Regions from separate parts of the Chromobacterium paludis genome, predicted to be linked through region 1. Evidence: predicted binding sites of a transcription regulator. Region 1 holds the regulator's gene; the other holds the start of a gene.
What was found. Region 1 encodes FNR, which switches genes on or off when oxygen is low (the NO sensors DNR and NnrR bind a similar motif). Its sites were predicted from a motif close to TTGATNNNNATCAA; they were not measured.
Positions count from the first base shown of each region.

Region 2: the regulator FNR is predicted to act here: its motif matches at 5,438-5,451, upstream of pflB (formate C-acetyltransferase).

Region 1 covers NZ_CP043473.1:2,703,479-2,710,856, reverse strand. Annotated here, with positions in the region: gene FYK34_RS20505 (methyl-accepting chemotaxis protein) at 1-176, opposite strand, end outside; gene hemN (oxygen-independent coproporphyrinogen III oxidase) at 371-1,777, opposite strand; gene fnr (fumarate/nitrate reduction transcriptional regulator Fnr) at 1,883-2,629, shown strand; gene FYK34_RS12690 (DUF1853 family protein) at 2,678-3,595, opposite strand; gene FYK34_RS12685 (RNA methyltransferase) at 3,585-4,346, opposite strand; gene FYK34_RS12680 (inositol monophosphatase family protein) at 4,493-5,281, shown strand; gene FYK34_RS12675 (multicopper oxidase family protein) at 5,414-6,892, shown strand; gene FYK34_RS12670 (metal-sensitive transcriptional regulator) at 6,939-7,265, shown strand; gene FYK34_RS12665 (hypothetical protein) at 7,277-7,378, shown strand, end outside.
Region 2 covers NZ_CP043473.1:500,025-507,402, reverse strand. Annotated here, with positions in the region: gene ggt (gamma-glutamyltransferase) at 1-230, opposite strand, end outside; gene FYK34_RS02375 (substrate-binding periplasmic protein) at 406-1,197, shown strand; gene FYK34_RS02370 (copper homeostasis protein CutC) at 1,256-1,999, opposite strand; gene pflA (pyruvate formate-lyase-activating protein) at 2,123-2,902, opposite strand; gene pflB (formate C-acetyltransferase) at 3,027-5,357, opposite strand; gene FYK34_RS02355 (formate/nitrite transporter family protein) at 5,631-6,413, opposite strand; gene FYK34_RS20380 (hypothetical protein) at 6,627-6,764, opposite strand.

The DNA.
Region 1 (7,378 bases):
GGCTTCATATAGACGACGCCGACCTGCTCCTTGGCGCTGAAATCGATATTGTCTTGATTGCTGCGATACAGGCCGTAGACCAGATACAGCAGCACGATGGCGAACAAGCATCCGATTACGGCGAAACGCTGGGGATAGCTGAGGCGTTGCATCAGCCGGACGATGGGTGTGTTCATGGCGAAACTCCTACCGTATCGCTGCGGCCAAAGCGGCCGCGCAAGACAGGACGGGAAACGCTTCCGTCCCTTCAACTGTATAAGTGAAATTGCTTATTACAAGACGGAATCATAGCCATTTACACGAATGGCGGATATCGCGGGCGAGATAGGCGAGGAAAGACCGCCTCGCGGGGGGCGCGAGGCGGCGGGATTTAGATGGTTTTGGAGTAGCGGGCGTGGGTCTGGCGCTCGCGCAGATGGCGGTCGAACAACATGGCGATGTTGCGGATCAGGAAGCGCCCCTTGGGCTCCACCATCAGGAAGTCGCCGTCGAAGGACAGCAGGCCCTGCTGTTGGAAGGCGCGGATCTGCGGCATTTCCTCGGTGAAATACTGAGCGAAGTTGATGCCGAAGATTTCCTCTATCGCCTCCACCGACAAGGCGAAGCGGCACATCAGGCCCTGGATGATGGTGCGGCGCAACAGGTCGTCGTTGTCCAGCGTGATGCCGCGCACGATGGGCAGCTTGTCCGCGTCCAGCGCCGCGTAATAGCCCTCCAGCGTCTTGTCGTTCTGGCAGTAGCTGGAGCCCACCTTGCTGATGGCGGACACGCCGAAGGCCAGCATGTCGCAGTCCGCATGCGTGGAGTAGCCCTGGAAGTTGCGTTGCAGCCGGCCCTGGCGCAGCGCCACCGCCAGTTCGTCGTCGGGCTTGGCGAAGTGGTCCATGCCGATGAACACATAGCCGGCGTCGGTCAGCATCTTCACCGCATCCTGCAGGATGTCCAGTTTGACCGAGGCGGAGGGCAGGTCCGCTTCGTGGATGCGCCGCTGCGGCATGAACACCGTGGGCAGGTGGGCGTAGTTGTACAGCGCCAGCCGGTCCGGGTTCAGCTCCAGCGCCTTTTGCAAGGTGCGCAGCATGGATTCGCGCGTTTGCAGCGGCAGGCCGTAGATCAGGTCCAGGCTCACCGACTGGATGCCGGCCTCTCGCCCGGCCTCGATCACGGCGCGGGTTTCTTCCTCGCTCTGGACGCGGTTGACGGCTTTTTGCACCGCCGGCTCGAAGTCCTGCACGCCGACGCTGATGCGGTTGAAGCCGAACTTGGCCAGCTTGAGCATGGTTTCGCGCGACACCTTGCGCGGGTCGATCTCGATCGAGTATTCGCCGTCGGGCATGAACTCGAAGTGCTCGGCCAGCATGGCCATCAATCGTTCCAGCTGCGCATCGGAGAGGAAGGTGGGCGTGCCGCCGCCGAAATGCAGCTGGATGATCTTCTCGCGGCAGCCCAGTTGCGCCGCCACCAGCTGGATTTCCTTCTCCAGGTGGTCCAGATAGATGTCCGCCTTGCTCTTGTCCTTGGTGATGATCTTGTTGCAGGCGCAGTAGAAGCAGACGGTGTTGCAAAATGGTATATGCACGTAAACCGATAAAGGCTTGCGGTTGGCGCCGATGCGGCGTTGTTGCAGGCGCAGCAGATAGTCATCATCAGAGAAATTTGATGTGAAGCGATCTGCGGTCGGGTACGATGTATACCGCGGTCCAGATCCATCCAGGCGTTCGATCAGCTCGCGATCGAACTCAAAATGGGCGGGTGAGAAGGGATGGGTGGTTTTCATGTCTCATTCAGATGGAAAAACTTCCGGTGTACTGGTAAATTTGCGGAAATCCCCCATTGTCGGCATTGACTATGGTCAACCTTTACGAGCTTGCAGCCAAATAGCATGTCTGAACACAACCACACACCCCTGCATTCTTTGAAAGTCTCCTGCTCCAGCTGCAGTCTGCGCGAGCTGTGCTTGCCTGTCGGACTGAACCGCGAGGAGATGAGCCAGCTCGACACCGTGATCCGGCAGAGCCGACGCCTGAAACGCGGCGAGTACCTGTTCCACAGCGGCGAGTCTTTCAAGTCCTTGTTCGCCGTGCGCACCGGCTTCTTCAAGACCTGTGTCGCCAGCCAGGACGGCCGCGAGCAAGTGACCGGCTTCCAGATGTCCGGCGAGCTGATGGGCCTGGACGGCATTTCCACCGGCAACCACAGCTGCGACGCCATCGCGCTGGAGGACAGCGAAGTGTGCGAACTGCCGTTCAACCGCATGGAAACGCTGAGCCGCGACATCCCCAGCCTGCAGCACCACTTCTACCGGCTGATGAGCCGCGAGATCGTGCGCGACCAAAACGTCATGCTGCTGCTGGGCAATATGAAGGCGGAGGAGCGCATCGCCGCCTTCCTGCTGAACCTGTCCGGCCGCCTGTCCAGCCGCGGCTTCGCCGCCAACGACTTCATCCTGCGCATGAGCCGCGAGGAAATCGGCAGCTTCCTGGGCCTGAAGCTGGAAACGGTCAGCCGCACGCTGTCCAAGTTCCAGCAACAAGGCTGGATCACCGTCGATCACAAGCACATCCAGCTGGTGCAACTGGACGATCTGAAAGCCTTGATTTCCGGCTGCGCCCACGCCAACGGGCACTAAGCGGGGTGGGTTGAGAAGTGAGGAAGGCAGGCCATGGCCTGCCTTTTTTCATGCCTGCGCGGCGGCGATGCGCTGCCGCAGCGCGGCCAGGCGGCCGGGGTCCGGCCAGCCGGGCGGGGTGACGAAGCCGCGCGCCGCTTCGCGCCAGACGCCGTCCGCGCCAGGCTGCAGTTCCGCCACCAGCTGCGGCGCGGCGGCGGCGGACAAGCTGTCGCGCAAGGCGTGTTCTTCCTGCGTCTCCGCCTCTGCCAAGCGGGCCGGCGCCAGCCAGCGCAATCGGGGCAGCCAGGCCCAGCGCGAATTTTCGTGCCGTCTGGGCCAGGCATCCAGCCGCGGCGCGTGCCAGCCATGGAGCTGGCCGGGCGCGAGAAGGGCCGCAGGGGCGGCGCCTGCGGGATAGAAGAACCAGCCGCAGAGGCGGGCGGCGGCGCGGCAGTTCTCGAAGCCCGGCGGCAGGACGGCCCGAGCGTTGGGATGGCGCGATAAAAGCAGCTGTGTTGTATTTTTGGTCTCTTTTAACCGCCAGGCGTCATTGATACCAGGGCCGATCAGCTCATCGGGCGAGTCGCCAACTTGCAGATAAAACTTGCTGGCGGTTTCCAGATGCCAGGGTTCGCCGTCCAGGCGCAGCAGAAAATCGAACTCTCCCACCGTGCGCCGCGCCGCATTGATGACTTTCAGGTTTTCAAAAGCCAGTTCGATATGCGATGCATGGCGAAACCAAAATGAGAATAATCGTTCCGCATATTTTCCAAGGCGGACGGCCGGCGCCCCGGCGAGCCAGGCTTCCAGCGCCGCCGGCGCGCGGTCCAGTTCGGCCAGCAGATTTGCGCCGTCCGCGCCCAGCAGGCGCTCGGGCGGCATGTCCGCGCCGCACAGCCAGGGCGGGGGAGAGGTCAGCAAAAAGGCCAGATCGCGCACCGCGGGATGCGCGTAAGGCAGGTCGCAGCCTGGCTCAGTCCGCATCGCCGGAGGCTTTGCCGGCCGCGCGCTGCACTTGCTTGTAGAAGCCGCGCAGGATGTCGATCTCCTCGCGCAGCATGCCGGCGCGGTGGAACATGGTCCGCATGCGGCGCATCAGCCGCTCGCTGTTGCGGCGCTGGAAGTAGCCTATCTCGTCCATCGCCTGCTCCAGATGGCCGCACATGCCGTCCACCTCGCTCTGCGTCGCGGCCTCGCCCTCGGCGCGCAGATATTCCACGTCCACCTCGGTGTGGCTGAACAGTTCGTAAGTCATCACCTGCACCGCCATCGCCAGGTTCAGCGAGAAGTAGTCCGGATTGCCGGGGATGGTCACCAGGCGGTTGCACTGCTCCACTTCCTCGATCGACAAGCCGAAAGTTTCGTTGCCGAACACCAGGGCCACCTGCTCGCCTTCGCGCGCGCGCGCGATCAGCTCCGGCGTGGTTTGGCGCGGGGTGGACAGCGGGGTGGTCAGCTCGCGGCGGCGGCTGGTCAGCGCGCAGGCCACGGTGACGTCGGACAAGGCTTCCCGCAGCGAACCGACCACGACGGCGCGCTCCAGCAGGTCCACCGCGCCCGAAGCCAGCGTATTGGCTTCGTCGCTGGGAAACACCTTGGGCTCCACCAGGTAGAGCCGGCTCAAACCCATGGTTTTCATGGCGCGGGCGGCGGAGCCGATATTGCCCGGATGGTTGGGGCGGGCCAGCACCACGCGGATGTTTTGCAGAAAATCAGGTACTTGGGGTTTATTCATTGGCGTTTTCACATTAAAATAGCGGGCATATACCAAAAGCCCGCGCCCAGGCGTCGGGTTTTTTTGTTCCTTAACCCAGATTGTTACCAGCGGGTGTCGCGTCATCAGACGGACATCCGCTCATCGTTCAAGTGTAGAGGCCGTCAATGCATCCGATGCTCAATGTCGCGGTTAAAGCCGCTCGCCGCGCAGGCAGTGTTATCCAGCGCGCGTCGCTTAACCTCGATACCATTCGCGTAGAGAAGAAAAAGCACAATGACTTTGTGACCGAGGTGGATCGCGCCGCCGAGGAAGCGATCATCAACACCATTCTCGAGGCTTATCCGAAGCACGCGATTCTAGCAGAAGAGTCCGGCGCCAAAGGCGTGGGCTCCTCCGAATACGAATGGATCATCGACCCGATCGACGGCACCACCAACTTCCTGCACGGCCATCCGCAATACGGCATCTCCATCGCCATGGCGCACAAGGGCCAGATCCAGCAGGCGGTGGTCTACGACCCCAACCGCAACGATCTGTTCACCGCTTCGCGCGGCGTGGGCGCTTTCCTCAACGACCGCCGCATCCGCGTGTCCAAGCGCTTCATGATGAACGAGTGCGTGATCGGCACCGGTTTCCCGGTCTCCGACCAGAGCTACATTGACCAATACCTGGGCATGCTGAAGGATGTGATCGGCAAGACCGCCGGCGTGCGCCGCGAGGGCGCGGCCTCGCTGGACCTGTGCAATGTCGCCTGCGGCCGCACCGAAGGCTTCTTCGAGCTGAACCTGAAGCCGTGGGACATCGCGGCCGGCAGCCTGATCGTGCAGGAGGCGGGCGGCATCGTCACCGACTTCACCGGCGAACAGGGCTGGCTGGAGTCCGGCGACATCGTCGCCGGCAACCCCAAGGTGCTGGCCCAGCTGTTGGCCTTGCTGAGCCCGCACGTGAAATAAGCGAATTCCGCCAGAAAAACGGCAAGCCCATGGGCTTGCCGTTTTTTTTTGTCCGCGCGCGACGGGAACTGTTGGCGTTAGGCCCGCTCTACGTTCACTATACCTATGTGGGGTATCTGAATGGAGCGCGCGATGCAACGTCGTCGATTGATGCAATGGGGGGCCGCACTGGCCTTGTCGCCCTGGCTGGTCCGCGCGGCGAGGGCCGACGCGTCTCATGACGCGCACGGCTCGTCCGCCGCGCAGCCGGATCTGCCCGCCGCCACGGCGCTGGGCATGCCGCATGGCGGCGAGCTGCCGGAGCTGGCGCGGCTGCCGCTGGAGAGGCAAGACGGCGCGCTGCGCGGCTGTTTGACGGTGGCGCCCTTGAACCTGCCGCTGTTGCCGGGCGGCAAGCCCACGGCCTTTTGGGCTTACAACGACAGCGTGCCGGGGCCGGCCATCGAGCTGTTCGAAGGCGAGGCGCTGGACCTGCGCTTCGACAACCGCCTGTCGCAGCCCACTACCGTGCACTGGCACGGCCTGCCCATCCCGGCCGACCAGGACGGCAACCCGCACGATGCGGTGCCGCCCAAGCAGGGCCGCGACTATCGCTTCTCCCTGCCGCCGGACAGCGCCGGCAGCTATTGGTATCACCCGCATCCGCACGGCCACACCGCGGAGCAGGTGTACCGCGGCCTGGCCGGCGTGTTCGTGGTGCGGAGCCGCCGCGATCCGCTGGCCCATCTGCCGGAACGCTGGCTGGTCTTGTCCGACCTGAAGCTGGACGAGCAGGGGCAGATCGCCGCCAATAGCGAGGCGGACCGCATGGACGGCCGCGAAGGCCAGTTTGTCCTGGTCAACGGCGCCTGGCAGCCGCGCCTGAGCCTGGGCGTGGGCGAGCGTCAGCGCTGGCGCGTCTGGAACGCCACAAGCGCGCGCGTGCTGAAGCTGGCATTGCCGGCTCATGAGGTGTGGCTGGTGGGCACCGACGGCGGCTTGATAGAGCGGCCGCGCCGCATCGACTCCCTTGTCTTGCCGCCCGGCGCGCGGGCGGAGCTAGCGGTGACCGGCCGTTTCGCGCCGAATCAGCCGGCGGGCTTGCTGGCCCTGCCTTACGCGCGCGGCAAGATGATGGGGCCGGAACAGACCGCGGCGCTGTCCTTGCTGGGCATCGAGGCCGGCCCGGCCGTCGCCACCGCGGCCTTGCCCAAGCGGCTGCGCGCGATCCGGCCTTTGCCCAAGCCGGCAGTGCGCCGCAGCGTGGTATTCAGCGAGGACATGGCCAATCCGGCGGCGATGTTCCTGATCAACGGCAAGACTTTCGACATGAACCGGGTGGATTTTGTGGGCAAGGTTGGCCAGGTGGAAGAATGGGAGATCGACAACCAGGCCGATATGGACCATCCCTTCCACCTGCATGGCACCCAATTCCAGGTGACGGAGCGGCACGACGGCAAAGGCTGGAAGAAAGAGCCCTTCCTGGCCTGGCGCGACACGGTGAACGTGCCGCCGGAGCAGAAGGTCAGGCTGCGTTTCCGCCAGGACTTCCCCGGTCCGCGCATGTTCCACTGCCACATTCTGGAGCATGAGGACGCCGGCATGATGGGGGTGCTGGATGCGCGCGCCTAGCGCGCGGAATCGGCGATAATGCCGGCTTCGGCGAAAAGGACAGAGCATGAGCGAGCGTAACCCCTCCCACGACGATTGTTGCCATGAACCGGCCGCTGCCGCGCGCACGGTGGTGCAGCCGGGCAAGGCCGCGCTGCTGAAACGGCTGGCGCGGATAGAGGGGCAGGTCAGAGGCATCAGCGGCATGGTCGAATCCGACCGTTATTGCGTGGACGTGCTGACCCAGGTGGCAGCGGCGAAGTCCGCGCTGGACGCGGTGGCGCTGCAGCTGCTGGAAAACCATATGAAGGGCTGCGTGGCGCATGCCATGCAGCAGGGCGACGCCACCGGCATGGTGACCGAGCTGATCGATGTGGTGAAAAAAATACGGTGAAGAAAGCAAACATGAAAAAACTTTTGTGCGTGGCCTGCCTGTTGGCCAGCGCCGCCCAGGCCGCGCCCATCCCGTTTGAAACCTATATCCGTCTGCACAAGGGCATGCTGGAG
Region 2 (7,378 bases), 2.1 Mb from region 1:
ATGAAGCCGCCGCCGCCGATATTGCCGGCCTCCGGATAGGTGACGGCCAGAACGAAGGCCGTGGCCACCGCCGCGTCCACCGCGTTGCCGCCGGCTTTCAACACATCGGCCGCCCCCCGGGCGCCGTAACCATCCGGCGCCGCCACCGCGCCTTGGCCGGCCACGGCCGGCAGACAGAACAGGCTCAGGCAGATGCCGCCCCAGGCGACAGGTTTGGACCAATCAAGCATGAGACTCCCCCGGCATGGATCAACATGGCTCTTTTATGCCATTAATCTTGTCATTTCGCCATGCTTTTTACCTCGCATGGGAAACACGGCTTTTGCTCAGATGCCGACACGCGGTTTATAAAGAATGGCGTATCCGTCCTCTCTCCAGGCGGGCATCCCGCCAGAAAGCGCCCGCATGGCCGTGCTCAAACTCGCCGCAAGCAGCCTGGGCCTCCTGCTGGCCTGCGCCATGCCGCAAGCCCAGGCCCAATTGCCGGCCACCATCAAGATTTGCGTGGATGTCGAGGAATGGCCGCCCTTCTTCTATTACCAGCGCCAGAATGGCCAGGCCACCGCCCGCAATATCGGCTACACGGTTGACTATCTGCAAGCCATCTTCGGCGCCGCGCGGCAAAACTACTCGATTACCCGCAAGAGCTGGGTTCGCTGTCTGGCCGATGCGAAGAGCGGCCTGTTCGACATGACGCTGGACGGCGTCAACACGCCGGAACGCGAGCAGGCTTACTGGATCAGCAAGCCTTACTACTACACGACCGGCATCTACTTCTTCGCCCGCGCTCGCCCCCAGCCGCGGGTCAACGCCATGGGCGACCTCAAAAAACTGCGCATCTGCGGTCAGCGAGGCTATGCCTATAAACGGTTTGGGGTGGAGCCAAGCGAAGTAGACACGACGGCCTATACCCTGGCGGCAGCCATGGCCCAGCTGAAAGCCGGCCATTGCGACGTGGTGCCGGAGGAAAAGGAAGTGGCGATAGGCATGGCCAAGATAGGCATGACCAATTATCTGGACCATCCGGACTTCGACTACCGCGAAGTGCCGGGCATGCCGGTATCGCACTACCATATGTTCGTCAGCCGCAAGCTCCCCTACGCCCAGGAACTGCTGAAATTGCTCGACAGCGGCATCAACGAGGAAACCTCGGCCCGGCTGCGCAAGCAAGACCTTGATCCGGTGCTGACGCCCTGACGCCGCTCGCCCAAACCGCGCCGCTGCTGAGCGGAATGCGTGACGGTATCGGCGGCGCTTAGCCGCCATTCAGCGCGGCGCGCAAGGCTCTCACCTCGTCCGCCGAAGTCTCCATCCGCATATATTCATCCATGCCCGGCGCGCCCATGCTGAGGCCGGACCGGCGGTAGCGCATGGCGCTGGCCACGGCGGCGCGAGCGGAAGCGTGGAATTCCTGGCAGCCGCTGCGCCGCGCCAGTTCGGCGATGTTGCCGGCGCGCACGCCGGCCCCCGGCATCACGATCAGGCGCTCGCCGGCCTGTTCGCGCAAACGGGACAGCAAGTCCGCGCCTTGCAGCGCCGTGGCCGCCTGGCCCGAACTGAGCAAGCGATGGCAACCGCAGGCGATCACGGCTTCCAGGGCTAGTTCCGGATCGCGCGCCATGTCGAAGGCGCGGTGGAAGGTCACGCGCATCGGCCCGGCCAGGCCCGCCAGTTCGCGCGTGCCCGGTCCGTCTATCTCGCCGTCCTCGGTCAGCATGCCTATCACCACGCCGTCCACGCCCAGCTTGCGGCACAGCTCGATATCGCGCGCCATGGTCTCGAACTCCAGCGCCGAATACAGAAAATCGCCGCCGCGCGGCCGGATCAGCGCGTTGACTTCTATGCCCAGACTATCGCGCGCCAGCGCCAACAGGCCATAGGACGGCGTGGTGCCGCCCTCCAGCAGGTTGTCGCACAGCTCCACCCGCTGCGCGCCGCCCTGCTGCGCCGCCAGACAGGACGCCAGCGAACCGGCGCAGATTTCCAGAACCTTGCTCATGCGTGCTCCTTTGCTTCTCGATTCCTGACAGACCGCGCCGCCGGCGCAATGGTGCCGCGCATCGATAAAAAAAGCCGCCAGCGCGATACGCGGCGGCGGCCAGGGAGAATGGCTCGATGAAACTCAGGTGACTTTCAGCCCGCGGCTGGCGAACAAGGCGCGCGCATGCGCGGCCTGTTCGGCTGTCGGAATGGGCGTGTCGTTCAGCTGATACTCCATGCCCAGCTGCGCCCATTTGTCCTTGCCCAGCTGGTGGAAGGGCAATACCTCCACCCTTTCCACCACAGCGCCGAGATCGGCCACGAAGTCTGCCAGCTTCTCGATGTCGGCGTCGCCGTCGGTCAGGCCCGGCACCAGCACATAGCGTATCCACATCTTCTTGCCCAGGCGCTTCAGGCGCTGGGCGAAGTCCAGCGTCGGCTGCAGCGGCTGGCCGGTCAGCGCCTGGTACTTTTCCGGGTCGGAATGCTTGATGTCCAGCATTACCAGGTCCACGTCGTCAAACCACTCGTCCGTCACGCGCTCATGCAGGAAACCCTGGGTGTCCAGCGCGGTATGCAGGCCGAAGCGCTGCTTGATCTCGTGGAACAATTCGCCGACGAACTCATGCTGCATCAAAGGCTCGCCGCCGGAAATGGTGACGCCGCCGGCGAACTTGAGGAAGCGCGCGTACGGCGCCACTTCGGCCAGCGCCTGCTCCACCGTCACCTGGCGGCCGTTGTGCAGCTTCCAGGTGTCCGGGTTGTGGCAGTACAGGCAGCGGAACTGGCAGCCCGAGGTGAAAAACACGAAACGCATGCCGGGGCCATCGACGCCGGCGCCGCTCTCGGTGGAATGCAAATAGCCTAGGGTGTCGGTGCTGACAGCTTGAGCGGTGTAGTCTGCGGCGATGGGTGGGGTCATTGCCGTATCTCCGGTGGATCTGGTGAAAAAAGCGGGGCTTTCCTTCCGGACCGCCCCGCCATTGATGCGATGGTGTTTCCGCGCGGGCAAGCCTTGCGGGCTGCCCGCCCTACCCTATTTCAGCTTACATCTTGCCGTGGAAGGTGCGGTTGATCACGTCCAGCTGCTGCTCGCGGGTCAGCTTGATGAAGTTCACGGCATAGCCCGACACGCGGATGGTCAGCTGCGGGTACAGCTCCGGGTGCTCCATCGCGTCCAGCAGGGTTTCGCGCTTGAACACATTGACGTTGACGTGGAAGCCGCCGCCGGCGATGTGGCGCTCGCCGCCTTCGCAATCGAACGGCGTGCAGTTGGCGCTGCTGAACTCGGTGGGGTGCGCGGAGCAGAAGCCGTCCAGGCAGTTGGCCAGGTTCAGGATGCGCTCTTCGGCGGTGTGGCCCAGCGCGTCAGGCGTGGCGGAAGCGGTCCAGCTGATGCCGTCCAGCGCCGAGTCGTACGGCAGCTTGGCCACCGAAGCGCCCGCGGCGACAAAGCCCTTCACGTCGCGGCCGTTCATCGGGTTCGCGCCCGGGGAGAACGGTTCGCCGGCGCGGCGGCCGTCCGGGGTGTTGCCGGTCTTCTTGCCGTACACCACGTTGGAGGTGATGGTCAGCACCGACTGGGTCGGCTTGGAATCGCGGTAGAAGTAGGGCTGGGCCTTGATGCGGTCCATGAAGGACTGGGTCAGCCACACGGCGATGTCGTCCACGCGGTCGTCGTTGTTGCCGAATGCCGGGTAGTCGCCTTCGATCTTGTAGTCGACCGCCAGGCCGTCTTCATTGCGGATGATATGGACCTTGGCGTACTTGACGGCGGACAGCGAGTCGGCGGCCACGGACAGGCCGGCGATGCCGCAAGCCATGGTGCGGACGATGTCGCGATCGTGCAGCGCCATCTCGATGCGCTCGTAGGCGTACTTGTCGTGCATGTAGTGGATACAGTTCAGCGCCTTGACGTAGGTGGCGGCCAGCCAGTCCATCATCTTCTCGAACTTGGGCATCAGTTCTTCGTAGGTCAGCACGTCGCCGGTGATCGGTTCGAAGCCCTTGGCCACCAGCGCGCCGGATTTCTCGTCGCGGCCGCCGTTGATCGCGTACAGCATGGCCTTGGCCAGGTTGGCGCGGGCGCCGAAGAACTGCATCTGCTTGCCGATCTTCATCGCCGACACGCAGCAGGCGATGCCGTAGTCGTCGCCCCAGTAAGGCAGCATCAGATCGTCGTTTTCGTACTGGATGGCGCTGGTGTCGATGGAGACCTTGGCGCAGAAGTTCTTGAAGCCTTGCGGGAAGCGGGTGGACCACAGCACGGTCAGGTTCGGTTCCGGCGCCGGGCCCAGGTTGTACAGGGTGTTCAGGAAGCGGAAGCTGTTCTTGGTCACCAGGGTGCGGCCGTCTTGGCCCATGCCGCCGATGGATTCGGTCACCCAGGTCGGGTCGCCGGAGAACAGTTGATCGTATTCCGGGGTGCGCAGGAAGCGGACGATGCGCAGCTTGATCACCAGGTCGTCGATCATTTCCTGGGCTTCTTCTTCGCTCAGCACGCCGGCGGCGATGTCGCGCTCGATGTACACGTCCAGGAAGGTGGAGACGCGGCCGAAGGACATGGCGGCGCCGTTTTGTTCCTTCACGGCGGCCAGGTAGGCAAAGTACACCCACTGCACGGCTTCGCGGGCGGTGGCGGCCGGGCGGCTGATGTCAAAGCCGTACTTGGCGGCCATCTGCTTCAGTTCGTCCAGGGCGCGGAATTGTTCGGACAGCTCTTCGCGCAGGCGCATCACGTCGTCGGTGAAGGTGGCGTTGTCCAGTTCGTGGAACACTTGCTGGCGCTCGGCGCGCAGGAAGTCGGTGCCGTACAGGGCCACGCGGCGGTAGTCGCCGATGATGCGGCCGCGACCGTAGGCGTCAGGCAGGCCGGTGATCACGCCGGACTTGCGGCAGGCCATGATTTCCGGGGTGTAGACATCGAACACGCCCTGGTTGTGGCTCTTGCGATACTTTTCCCACACTTCCTTGATCATCGGATCCAGCTTGAAGCCAAAGGCTTCCAGGCCGTTTTCGACCATGCGCAGGCCGCCGTTCGGCATGATGGCGCGCTTCAGCGGGGCATCGGTCTGCAAGCCGACGATCACTTCATTGGCCTGGTCGATGTAGCCGGCGTCATGCGCGGTGATGGAGGAGCCGCGGTCGGCGGACACATCCAGCACGCCCTTGGCGCGTTCCTGCTTCAGCAGTTCGCCCAGGGTGTCCCACAGCTTCTTGGTACGTTCGGTGGCGCCAGCCAGGAAGCTGTCGTCGCCTTCGTACGGCTGGTAGTTCAGCTGGATGAAGTTGCGGACATCGACTTTGCTCTGCCAGTCGCCGGCGACGAAATCGCGCCAGGGGTTGGCTTGAGCGGCGTTTTGAGTGATGGCGTCCATCTGGGGCCTCCTTACTTAGGCTGGGTCCGGTAACGTGTTAGATATTGAACACATACTACATTCGGAATCGAAAATTTCGTTTGACTTGGGTCAAGTAGTGCCGCGCTTCGCGCGCGATTTCGGTTCGGCTTCGCCGCGCGTGAAAACGGTGCCATACCCTTAAAATATCAATGTTTTATAGCAAAGTCGGCGCGGTGCCGCTGGCACTGCGCCGACCACATTCGAAAACGAACATTCACATGCCGTTTACTCGCATGCAAACGCCGCTGCAACTCAGACCAACTGCAATGTGTGACGTTCCAGCCGGAACACCACCAGACCGACACCCACTGCCCCGCCCACGATATTGCCCAGCGTCGCCGGCAGCATATTATGCAGGATGTCGGCCCACTCCAGGCCAGCCATGCCCTGCAGCTTGGCCAGCGCGAAAAAGGCCATGTTGGCGATGCTGTGCTCAAAGCCGGAGAAGAAGAATACGAACACCAGCAGCATGATGATCAACAGCCGCGCCGCCTCGTTGGCCAGACGCATCGGCACCCACACCGCCAGACAGATGATCCAATTGCACAATACGCCCTTCCAGAAAATTTCCATCGAGGACGCGCTCACCTTGTGCTCCACCACGCTGAACAACAGGTGATCGGCCGGCAAAGCGCCCATGCCCCCCGCGCCCGCCAGCACCGCGACAAACAGCAACACCCCGATCAGATTGCCCAGGTAAACCATCGCCCAGCTCAGGAACAGGCTGCGAGTGTGACAGCGGCCGCTGAGCCGGCCGACGGTGAAATACATCACATTGCTGGTGAACAGCTCCACTTTGCAAATGATGATGCTGACCAGGGCCACGCCGAAAAAGCCGGAAGTGGCGATGTAGTAGCCGGAATCGCCGGCCGCGAAAAACACCTGGCCCAGCTTCAGGCTGACGGCCAGCACGACGGCGATCAGCGCGCCGGCCATGGCCGCGCTGAGCAGGTAACGGCCGGGTTCGGACAGCAGCACCTTCTGCTTGCTGGCCGCTTCGTCGGCCACGTAGGCGAGTGTGGAGGAGTGGCTCATTTTCTTGCATCTCTACAGTATGGGTAAGGCGGCGTCGCCGGCGACGGCTGCGCCGTTCGCACGAAATGCGACTTCACGAAAATTTTATGTTCGTTTTAGTAAATTCGTGTTTGATAACGATCAACCCGCTGCATTCCCACCACCTCCGGCGTCAGTCTGCTGCCATCGGCGCCATGATACGCCGCCCAGCAAGGACAACCCAGCACAAAACACTCAAAGTTCTCCTATTTTTTCACACATCGCCATTTTTTCCGCCACCCAGCCGCGCTTGGCATGATCGGCGCAGCCGCGCCCCGCCGCTTGCTTCAAGTCTATGAGGCGTTCATGGGTTTCGAAATCGAATATGTTCATTTTTAATCATTATTTTTCACTTTCGAAAATTTGATGCCGAAAATCCTCTCTTTATTTGACACATTTCAACCAAAAAATTTTCCATATCAAACCATCGCCAGAATAGAACCTGTGCGATACCACTCGGCACTGCATGGCCCAAACGCTTACTCATACCTTTAAAATTCAATGCTTTACAATGCATTCACATTATCAACACTTCAAAAATCCAACTCGCCCATCCACGTTATGACGAAACAACACAGCCTGAGCCGGGCCGAAATCGAATGCTCACAACAACAGAGCAAACACTCAAATAGCGCGTCGCATCATCCGCCCAAGCATGGCAGGTTCATATTAGGTTGATTTAAAAAATATTGCTTATTCTTGCTATTTTTAAATATTTAATTCCTATAAAACAATATTTATTGGTGTTTTATTTCAAAATAAAGGCAAAAATAGCCAATCAAACTGCCTGCGCCACTGCCTTTCTCGTGTTCATTTGTTCGTTTTACGACAAATTTATATTGATTAGAATCAACTGATGTTCTTAAATGTGTACCTGCCTGACTACAAAGCCCGTAGGATGGCGACAACTCGGCAAGACAAGGCACGGCGGGCCAGCCCGCTTTGCC